DNA from 3 places in the Kitasatospora sp. NPDC086009 genome. Region 2 is predicted to be linked to each of the others. Evidence: riboswitches for the same ligand, from Rfam matches in the RefSeq annotation. Region 2 holds a riboswitch; each other region holds the start of a gene.

Region 1 (3,264 bases), on a different contig from region 2:
TTGCGGTCGCGGTAGTCCAGCGCGCCGACCTCGGCGACCGCCCGGCCGAGCAGCACCACCTGGCTGCGGCCGTCCGCGCCGGGCTTCAGCAGTACCGGGTTCATCGCCGCCTCGGGCTCCACCCGGGCCGCCTGGGCCTGCATCGCCTGGGCGCGGCCGATCTCGGCACCGTCGGCGGTGACGAAGGAGTTCAGCGACATGTTCTGCGCCTTGAACGGCGCCACGGCGACGCCCTGACGGGCCAGCCAGCGGCAGATGCCCGCGGTGACCACGCTCTTGCCGGCGTCCGAGGTCGTCCCGGCGACCAGCAGTGCGTTGCTCATGCGCTCCCCCTTCTCGTCCCCGCCTTGAGTGCCTGCACGACGGCGTGCCCGGCGACGGTCGTACCCAGTGCGAGCAGTCCCACCCGGCGGGAGAGCCGGCAGGCGCGCTCGATGTCGTCCACCGTCACCGGCCGCAGCTCGCCGCCCAGTACCGGCCGGTGCTCGACCCGGGCGCCGTACCGCAGGGTGCCGCCGAGCCGCACGCCGACGGCGCCGGCGAAGGCCGACTCGGCCTGGCCCGCGTTGGGGCTGGGGTGGGCGGAGCCGTCCCGGCGCCAGACCCGCCAGGCCGTCCGGGGCTCGGGCGCGGCGGCGACGGTCAGCAGCGCGGTCAGCCGCGCGCCCGGCCAGCCCGCCACGTCGTCCAGCCGCGCCGAGGCCCAGCCGAACCGGGCGTGGCGCGGCGAGCGGTGGCCGACCATCGCGTCCAGGGTGTTGACCGCGCGGAACGCCAGCAGCCCGGGCGTGCCCGCGAGGGCGCCCCAGACGAGTGCGTTGACCACGGCGTCGGCGGTGTTCTCGGCGACCGACTCGACCACCGCGCGGGCGATCTGCCCCTCGTCGAGGGCGCTCGGGTCCCGCCCGCACAGGTGCGGCAGCCGCTGCCGCGCCGCCGCGAGGTCGTGCGCGGCGAGCGAGCGTCCGATCGTGCGGGCCTCGCGGGTGAGCGAGGTGCCGCCGAGCACCGTCCAGGTCGCGGCGGCGGCCAGCGCGGCCCGCCCGAGCGGCCGGCGGCCCAGGGTGCGGTCGGCCGCCAGCGCGCCGGCCGCGACGGTGCCCACGCAGAGCGCCGTGAAAGCCGTTCCGACGGCGCGGTCGTCCCGCCAGATCCGCCGCTCCAGCCGGCCGGCCGCGCCGCCGAAGACGGCCACCGGGTGGCCGCGGCGCGGGTCGGCGAAGCGGGCGTCGGCGAGGTACCCGGCCGCGGCCCCCAGGGCGAAGGCGGCGGCGCGGGTCAGCGGGCGCACGGTGGACAGCAGAGGGCTCGGAAGGTCGGGGCAGCCTGCATCGCGTGCGTGTCCTCACTCAGGGTCCGCGCCCTGGATCGACGTACCGGGGGCGAGAGTCTCCTGGCTTCCGGGTCGAACGCACCCCCGGGCCCGGCGGCGGCTTCTGACGGCCCGCCGCGATGGGCCCCCTCCGGCGCCGTGGCCGGCGGAGGAGGGACTCCGAGTGTGCTCCCCGGTGACAGTGGCGGGACCGCGCCGGACTCGCACCGGCTTCCTCTGCATGCCTCCGTTTGGCTGAAGGATCCCATCACGCGGCCGAACCGTGCGTCAACCAAGGTCACGGAGGGGTTGGTCACAGCGGAGCCGGACCGCCCGACGCCGTCGCTACCTCCGATCGGCACCCCCCGCAGGGGCATGACAGCCTGTGCGATCGTCCAGTCGCCCGGAGGAGCCTCCGGGCCCGCTTCGTGTGTTCGGCGGCTGGGGGGCGGCCGGACCGCCCCCTACCGTCGGGCCATGCGACGCAGACAGCCACCCGCCGTGCCCCCGGTGCCCTTCTCGCCCGCGGCCGCCCGCGCGCACCGCGCCGGCCTCGGGCTGACCCCCGAGCAGGTGGTCGAGGGCATGGCCGCGCACGGCGTCCGGCTGCTGCCCTCCCACGTGCTCGGCTGGGAGAGCGGCGAGCTGCGCCCCGCCGAGGACGAGTTCATCGCCCTGGCCCGGGCGCTCTGGTGCCCGCCGGCCCAGCTGATGGGCGTCCGCCCGGCCCGGCTGCGGGACTTCCGGGTCGCCCGGGAGCTCAACCAGGAGAGCGCGGCCCACCGGATCGGCCTCGCACTGGACCGGTACCAGCGGGCCGAGGCGACCGGTCAGTGGGACGGCGACCAGGAGCAGACCCACGCGCTGGCCCAGGTGCTCGGCACGACCCTGCGCGAGCTGGTCGCGGTGACCGGCCGGGCGCAGGAGCTGGACCGGCGGCTGCGGCAGTGCGTGGACGGCCGCTGGCAGGCGCAGCTCCGGCCGATCGGCCGGATCGTGCCGGTGCACGAGGTCGACCTCACCGCCGTGCTGACGGCGCTGCAGAACGAGTACCAGGTCACCTCCCATTGGGGCGCCGGCAGCTGGGGCTCCCCGGCCCCGGCGGCGGACACCCGCGCGGCGGCGGCCCGGCCGCTCGGCGAGCGGTTCTGGGAGCTGCTGGAGCGCCTGGAGACCGAGATCCCGGTCTGACGGGCCGCTACCGCGCCGCCCCCGCGCGGCGCCTCCCCCTCCCTGCCCTCTCCCTCCCTGCCCTCTCCCTCTGCCGCTTCCCGCGCCGCCGTGACCAGAGGGCCGAGAACCGCGCCGTCGCTTCTCGCAGCCGCTTCCCGTGTCGCGGTGACCCGGCCGAGACCCGCGCCGCGGTGACCCGGCCGAGACCCGCGCCGCGGTGACCCGGCCAAGACCCGTGCCGCCGTGACCCGGACGGCCGCGTCCGGTGGCCGGGTGGCGCCCCCGCGAGTGGACTGGTGGGCAGACTGCCCAGTCCGCGACCAACAGAGCGGGGAGCGATATGCGTTGGGGAACCGCAGCCGCCGTGGCGGCCGCCGCCGTCGGCACCGGGGCCGCCGTCCTGCTGATCGGCCGGAGGGCCTCCGAGCGGATGGTCCGCCCGGCGGTCGGCCGGGAGCGGGCCGCCGGCCCCGTCGTGGTGCTGACCCTCGCCGCCGGACGGGCCACCTTCACCCGCAGCGCCGAGAGCGCCCGCCCCGGCCGCTGGGCCGTCGAGTGGGGCGACGGAGGCCACGCGGTGGTCGGCGAGATCCTGCACGCCGACGAGCGGGGCGTCACCCGCCGGCTGGTCCGCGCCGACCGCGGCACCCTGGCCCCCGGTACCGCGGTCCGCTTCACGCCCCGCGTCCACCTCGGCGACCCGACCAGCGCCCTCGGCCTGCCGTACACCGAGACCGCCGTCCAGGGCGAGCTGGGCGCGCTACCCGCCTGGCGGCTGG
Region 2 (3,264 bases):
GTCGTCGATGCGGCCGGCGCGCAGGTCGGCGCGGGCGGTGCGCAGTTCGGTGGTCTGCGGGAAGGAGCCGATGGTGGTGGTCGGCAGCAGCGGCAGACCGAGCCGGGCCCGCTGCGCCTCGGCGCGCTCGGGGTAGGCCGGGGCGCGGCGGGCGTCCTCGGGGGCGGTGGCGGCGACCCGGGCCCGGACGGCCGGGTCGCGGGTCAGCGCCGAGCCGGCACGGGAGGCCAGGTCGGCCCGGTTGGCGGCCAGTTGGGCCGCGATGGTATCGGTGCCGTGGGCCAGGCCGCGGGCCAGGGTGGCGACCTCGGTGGTCTTCTGACGGGCGAAGGCGAGCCAGCGGGCGACCTGCGGGTCGAGGTCGCGCTCCAGGTCGGCGTCGAGCGGGACGTGCAGCAGCGAGCAGGACGGTGCGACGTCGACCCGGTCGGCCAGGCCGAGCAGCGTGCCGAGGGTGGCGAGGGACTTCTCCAGGTTGTTGATCCAGATGTTGCGGCCGTCCACCACGCCCGCGACCAGGCGCTTGCCGGGCACTCCGCCGACGGCGGCGAGGTCGTCGAGGTTGGCGGCGCCGGGGCCGGTGAAGTCCAGGCCGATGCCCTCGATCGGGGCCTTGGCCAGGACGGGCAGGGCCTCGCCGAGCCGGTCGAAGTAGCTGGTGACCAGCAGTCGCGGGCGGTCGGTGAGCGCACCGAGCTCGCGGTAGACGCGGGTGGCGGCGTTCAGTTCGGCCGGGGTGCGGTCCTGGACGAGCGCGGGCTCGTCCAGCTGGACCCAGTCGGCGCCGGCGGCCCGCAGGTCGGCGAGGAGTTCCGCGTAGACGGGCAGCAGCCGGTCCAGCAGGGTGACCGGCCGGAAGTCGGCGGCCACGCCGGGGGCGGGCTTGGCGAGCAGCAGGTAGGTCAGCGGTCCGACCAGCACGGGCCGGGGGCGGTGGCCGAGGCCGAGCGCCTCACGCAGTTCGGAGACCGGCTTGGCGGAGTTCGCGGCGAAGACCGTGTCCGGGCCCAACTCCGGTACGAGGTAGTGGTAGTTGGTGTCGAACCACTTGGTCATCTCCAGCGGTGCGACATCCTGGGTGCCGCGCGCCATGGCGAAGTAGCCGTCCAGCGGGTCGGTGTCGACGGCGGCGCGGTGGCGGGCCGGGATCGCGCCGACCGCGACCGTGGTGTCCAGGACGTGGTCGTAGAGCGAGAAGTCGCCGGTGGGGACTTCGGTGATGCCCGCGTCCGCCAGCTGCCGCCAGTTGGCGCGGCGCAGGACGGCGGCGGTGGCGTGCAGGGCGGCGGCGTCGACGCGGCCCGCCCAGTACCCCTCGACGGCCTTCTTCAGCTCCCGGTCGGCACCCTGCCTCGGGTAGCCGTACACGGTGGCCTGCGGGGTGGTGGAACTCGGTGACACGGAACTCTCCTTCGCGAGTCGCGCTGCGATCCCGGGAGAGCACGACGGCGTGGAGGTACGGCAGTGGGGGCAGGGCACCGGGGTGGGCCCGCCCGCTCCGCCGACCCGCCCTCGAGGTCACCGAGATCACCGCGTGCGGGGTGCACGCGGGCAGTGGCAGGTCTTCGGACTCGCGGGCACGTCCGCCTGGCTTCCAGGCCGGACACCTACTGGCCGTCGCTTCCCGGGCCCGGCTGGGCCCAGTGCATGTGACGGCGGTCGTTCCCACTCACCGCTGCGGGGCAGTCCCGGATTCCCACCGGGTTCCCTCTTGCGACGCCGTGGCTGGAGGACACGGCGAACCGACTGCACCGCCCACCCTAGGCCCATCGCCGGCGGCGCGTCAGTGATTGTCCGGATCGCGGATGGCCGGACGGCCCCGGCGGCCCCCGGCCGCCCGGGCAGTTCAGGTGGTGGTCGAGGACGAGCGCGTCAAGAAGGACGTGCTGGTCACCCCGGCCAAGGTGCTCGCCGCCGCGCACGCCGTGCCGGCTACCCCCAACGGCGGAGTCAGAACATGACGGGCCGTCATGGCGACGGCCGAAAGGCCGGGTCAGGGGCACGCGCATGACGTCACAGCGCCGCCGGACCGGTCCTCCGCGGCCCACCCGGCCGTTCGCCCGGGACCGGCCCCGCCCGGCGGACGGGCAGCCGCACGGCACAATCACTGTCATGCGGCACATCTTCCTCATCGGCATCGGGGCGGGCGATCCCGACCACCTCACCCTGCAGGCGGTCAAGGCCCTCGCCCGCACCGACGTCTTCTTCATCCTCGACAAGAACGAGGAACGGCAGGACCTCATCCGGCTGCGCCGGCAGCTGCTGACCGAGCACGGCCGCCCGGGCCACCGCGTCATCGAGGTCGCGGACGCCGAGCGGGACCGCGCCACCCCGGCGTACACCGCGGCCGTGGACGACTGGCGCACCCGCCGGGCCGACCTGGTCGAGCGGCTGGTCGCCGAACACCTCGGCCCGGAGGAGACCGGCGCGTTCCTGGTCTGGGGCGACCCGAGCCTCTACGACAGCGTCATCGCCGTGATCGACGAGGTCCTGGCCCGCGGCGGCACCACCTTCGGGTACGAGGTGGTCCCGGGCATCAGCAGCGTCTCGGCGCTCGCCGCCCGGCACCGCACCACCCTGACCCGGGTCGGCCGCCCGCTGCAGATCACCACCGGCCGCCGTCTCGCCGAGGGCTTCCCCGAGCAGGTGGACGACGTGGTGGTGATGCTGGACGGGCGGGCCGCGTTCACCGGGATCGACCCCGAGGGGCTGGAGATCTTCTACGGCGCCTACCTGGGCACCCCGGACGAGATCCTCGTCGCCGGCCCCCTCGCCGAAACCGCCCCCCGGATCCGCGCGCTCCGCGACGAGGCCCGCGAACGCAAGGGCTGGATCATGGACACCTACCTCCTCCGCCGCTCCGGGAGCTGACCCACACCCGCCCCCGGGCCGACCGGCCCGGGGCCCGGGCGATCCGGGGCATCAGCCGGAACTGGTTGAAGGCGCCCGCGGTGACCGGGCCGACGACCAGCAGGATCTCGACCAGCAGGGCGGTGCCGTAGCCGGTGGTCCAGAGCGGGGAGACCGCGCCGACGTGCTTCCGGCCGAGCCAGAGGCCGGCGACGGTGACCGCGCCGACGCAGATCATCGCGACCGGACTGAAGCGGCGCCACATCTCGGCCCAGAGCAGGCCGGCCCCGTCGCCGAGGCGGCCGGGGTGACCGATCAGTAGCGCGCGGCGCCCGTTTCACCTGGTGAGGCGGGACGGCTACGAACCGGCCGGGGCCCCGCCGTCGTCCCGATCGGCCACGTCCTCGGACCGCT
Region 3 (3,264 bases), on a different contig from region 2:
GTCCGCGGTGTTGCCGCCCTTGGCGGAGCCCTCGACGGTGAAGAAGCCGTACCGGCCCAGGGTGCCCTTGGTGTTGGTGCAGCCGGGGGTGGTGCAGAACGCCGGCGAGCCGGGGGCCGCGGCGCCCTTGAGGTGGCCGACGTAGTTCTTCACCGCGGTCTCGGCCTGCTGCTTGTGGTCGAAGACCGCGACGCCGACCGTCACCGCGCTGTCGCCGGAGACGTAGGTGGCCCGGAGCACCTGGCGGCAGCCCTGGTCACCGAGGACCTTGCCGAGGCCGCCGACCGTGGAGTTGCCGTCCCAGCAGGGCGAGTCGAGCGAAACCACGGTGCGGTTCCAGGTGGCGCCGTTGACCGTCACGGTGAGCGCCGAGAAGAGCGCCGCCGCGTCCTGCGGAGCCGGGTCGGTGGTCGCCTCCCAGAGCGGCTTCGACGGGTCCTCGGGCGTGGCGCTCGGGGTGGCCGTCGGGGACGCCTTGCCGGACGCCGTGGGCGCCGGCGGCTGGGTGGCCGCCGTGGCGGCGCCGGTGGGATCCGCGACCGGCTTCTTGTCGTCGCCCTTGTTCAGGAACAGCAGGCCGCCGGCGACCAGGCCGCCGACCACCAGGAGGGCGACCACGCCGCCGATGATCCGCGTCCGGCCCTTGCGCTTGGCCTCCGCCTCGTTCCGGTCCGCGAGGGCGGCCCAGTCCGGCTCGGCGTGCTGCGGCAGGGGCTGGGGGTGCGGGTGCTGGGGCTGCTGGGGCTGCGGCTGCCACTGGTGCTGCTGCGGCTGCGGCTGCGGCTGCGGCTGGACATGCTGCGGCTGCACCGGGGGCTGGGGCTGCGGCTGCACCGGCGCCGGCTGCTGCGGGACCGGCTGCGGGACCGGCTGCGGCACGGGCGGCTGGACCTGCTGCGGCGGCTGCGGCACGGACGGCACCGGCGGCTGGACCGGCTGCGGCGCGGGCACCGGCGGCCCGTACGAGGCGGGCGGCGGACCGAACCCGCCCGGGGCCGGCGGCACCGGCTGCGGCGCGCCGGGGTACGGCGCGGGCGGCGGGCCCTGCGGCGGCTGTCCGGGCGTGCCCGGCTGCTGGTTCTGCGCGCCACCCGGCCCGGCGGGAGGGGGCGGCTGCTGCCCCGGCGAGCCGGGTCGGCCGCTCCACTCCCCGGGCGTGCCCGTTCCGTCGCTCATGCGCCCCCCTCACTGCCTTCGGCGGCCGCTCCGCGAATCACGTCGGTGTCGACGACCCGCTGGCTCCGCTCCCTCATGAGCCGAGATCGTAGGGCATGCCCCTGACGGCGGGCCTGCCCGGTGGCCGATCCGTTTCCGAATCCGAACACCGGCCGGGCCCCGGGCAGTCCCGGCGACGCCCTGCGCCGCGGTCCGCGAAGGCCCTGGAACGACCCTGCGGCGGCCCCCGGCGCCGGCCCCCGCGGCGGGCGGCCGGGGGCCGGCCGCAGCCCCGGAACGGCCCCGGAACAGCCCGGGAAAGGCCTCTTGCCGGTACCACCTGCGATCACGTCGACACGCGACGCCGCACAACATGTGGGGTCGCATCGAGCGGACACCACTAGATGTATGCTCATCCCTGCTGTCGACGCAGGGGAACCCGGTGCGAGTCCGGGACTGCCCCGCAGCGGTGTGCGGGCGGCTCCGACAGAGCCCGCGAGTCCGAATACCTGCCGACGGCGTGCCGCCTGGCCTCCCCGCAGAGGCCTTTCGCACCAGCACCACTTCCGGGCCTCGCGGGCGGGCCGGGGATGCCACCGTCGCGCGCCGCCTCCGGGCCGGCGCGCCGTGCTCCCCTGCCCCGAACGGTCCGGCCCGAGCCACCGCCGACGCCGATCGCCGCCAGGAGAGAGCGCCTTGACCACCGCTGCCTCAGTCACCCTGCCCGCCCAGGGTTCCAGCTCCGCCCCCGTCGACCCGACGGTGTCCGACCCCGGTGGCGCACTGCTCCGGCTGCTGACCGACCGCAGCGCCGACCTCCCCCAGGTGGACCCCGGCCATGTCGCCGCCGCCGCGCTGCGCGGCCGCCACGCCGGCTCGGACTTCGCCGAGCTGCGCGGGCTGGCCGTGGACGCCGCAGCGTCGATGATCGCCGAGGACCCGCAGTACTCGAAGCTCGCCGCGCGACTGCTCGCGCTGGAGATCGTCGACGAGGCGGTGAGCCAGGGTTCGGTCACCTTCTCGGACTCGATCGCGGTCGGCCACGCCGAGGGCCTGATCGGCGACTCCACCGCCGACTTCGTCGCCAAGCACGCCACCGCCCTGAACGCGCTGATCGACCCCGAGGGCGACGGCCGCTTCGAGTACTTCGGCCTGCGCACCGTGCAGTCCCGGTACCTGCTGCGCCACCCGATCACCCGCAAGGTCGTCGAGACCCCGCAGCAGTTCCTGCTCCGCGTCGCCTGTGGTCTGGCGGTCGGCGACAACGAGCAGTCGGTGCGCGAGGTCTCCGAGCTGTACGGCCTGATGAGCCGGCTGGAGTACCTGACCTCCTCGCCGACGCTCTTCAACTCCGGCACCAAGCACCCGCAGATGTCGAGCTGCTACCTGCTGGACTCGCCGCTGGACAACCTGGACTCGATCTACTCCCGGTATGCCCAGATCGCCCGCCTCTCCAAGCACGCCGGCGGCATCGGCCTGTCCTACTCGCGGATCCGCTCGCGCGGCAGCCTGATCCGGGGCACCAACGGCAAGTCCAACGGCATCGTCCCGTTCCTGCGCACCCTCGACTCCTCGGTCGCCGCGGTCAACCAGGGCGGCCGCCGCAAGGGCGCGGCCTGCGTCTACCTGGAGACCTGGCACGCGGACATCGAGGAGTTCCTGGAGCTGCGCGACAACACCGGTGAGGAGGCGCGCCGCACCCACAACCTCAACCTGGCGCACTGGATCCCGGACGAGTTCATGCGCCGCGTCAACGCGAACGCCGACTGGTCGCTGTTCTCCCCCGCCGACGTGCCCGAGCTGGTCGACCTCTGGGGCGCCGAGTTCGACGAGGCGTACCTGAAGGCCGAGCAGGCCGGCAAGGCCGTCCGCACCATCCCGGCGCAGACCCTCTACTCCCGGATGATGCGCACCCTGGCGCAGACCGGCAACGGCTGGATGACCTTCAAGGACGCCTCCAACCGCGCCGCCAACCAGACCGCGCTGCCGGGCCGCACGGTGCACAGCTCCAACCTCTGCACCGAGATCCTGGAGGTCACGGACGACTCCGAGACCGCCGTCTGCAACCTCGGCTCGGTCAACCTCGGCGCCCACGTCGCCCCCGGTGCC

What was found. A riboswitch is a leader RNA that binds a small molecule or an ion and turns the genes downstream of it on or off. The one in region 2 is predicted to bind cobalamin.
Region 1: linked by a shared signal. The riboswitch ahead of ACIF6L_RS22735 (cobalamin biosynthesis protein) and the one ahead of metE (5-methyltetrahydropteroyltriglutamate--homocysteine S-methyltransferase) in region 2 are both predicted to bind cobalamin.
Region 3: linked by a shared signal. The riboswitch ahead of ACIF6L_RS17685 (ribonucleoside-diphosphate reductase subunit alpha) and the one ahead of metE (5-methyltetrahydropteroyltriglutamate--homocysteine S-methyltransferase) in region 2 are both predicted to bind cobalamin.

The regions. Positions count from the first base shown of each region.
Region 1 is NZ_JBITSA010000009.1:242,029-245,292, forward strand. Features, by position in the region: gene ACIF6L_RS22730 (cobyric acid synthase) at 1-323, opposite strand, end outside; gene ACIF6L_RS22735 (cobalamin biosynthesis protein) at 320-1,291, opposite strand; cobalamin riboswitch at 1,385-1,577, opposite strand; gene ACIF6L_RS22740 (transcriptional regulator) at 1,790-2,503, shown strand; gene ACIF6L_RS22745 (alpha/beta hydrolase) at 2,826-3,264, shown strand, end outside.
Region 2 is NZ_JBITSA010000014.1:226,701-229,964, reverse strand. Features, by position in the region: gene metE (5-methyltetrahydropteroyltriglutamate--homocysteine S-methyltransferase) at 1-1,401, opposite strand, end outside; cobalamin riboswitch at 1,560-1,713, opposite strand; gene ACIF6L_RS28790 (hypothetical protein) at 1,806-1,961, shown strand; gene cobF (precorrin-6A synthase (deacetylating)) at 2,113-2,871, shown strand; gene ACIF6L_RS28780 (CopD family protein) at 2,834-3,115, opposite strand; gene ACIF6L_RS28775 (MarR family winged helix-turn-helix transcriptional regulator) at 3,209-3,264, opposite strand, start outside.
Region 3 is NZ_JBITSA010000006.1:254,880-258,143, reverse strand. Features, by position in the region: gene ACIF6L_RS17690 (hypothetical protein) at 1-1,176, opposite strand, end outside; cobalamin riboswitch at 1,547-1,687, shown strand; gene ACIF6L_RS17685 (ribonucleoside-diphosphate reductase subunit alpha) at 1,876-3,264, shown strand, end outside.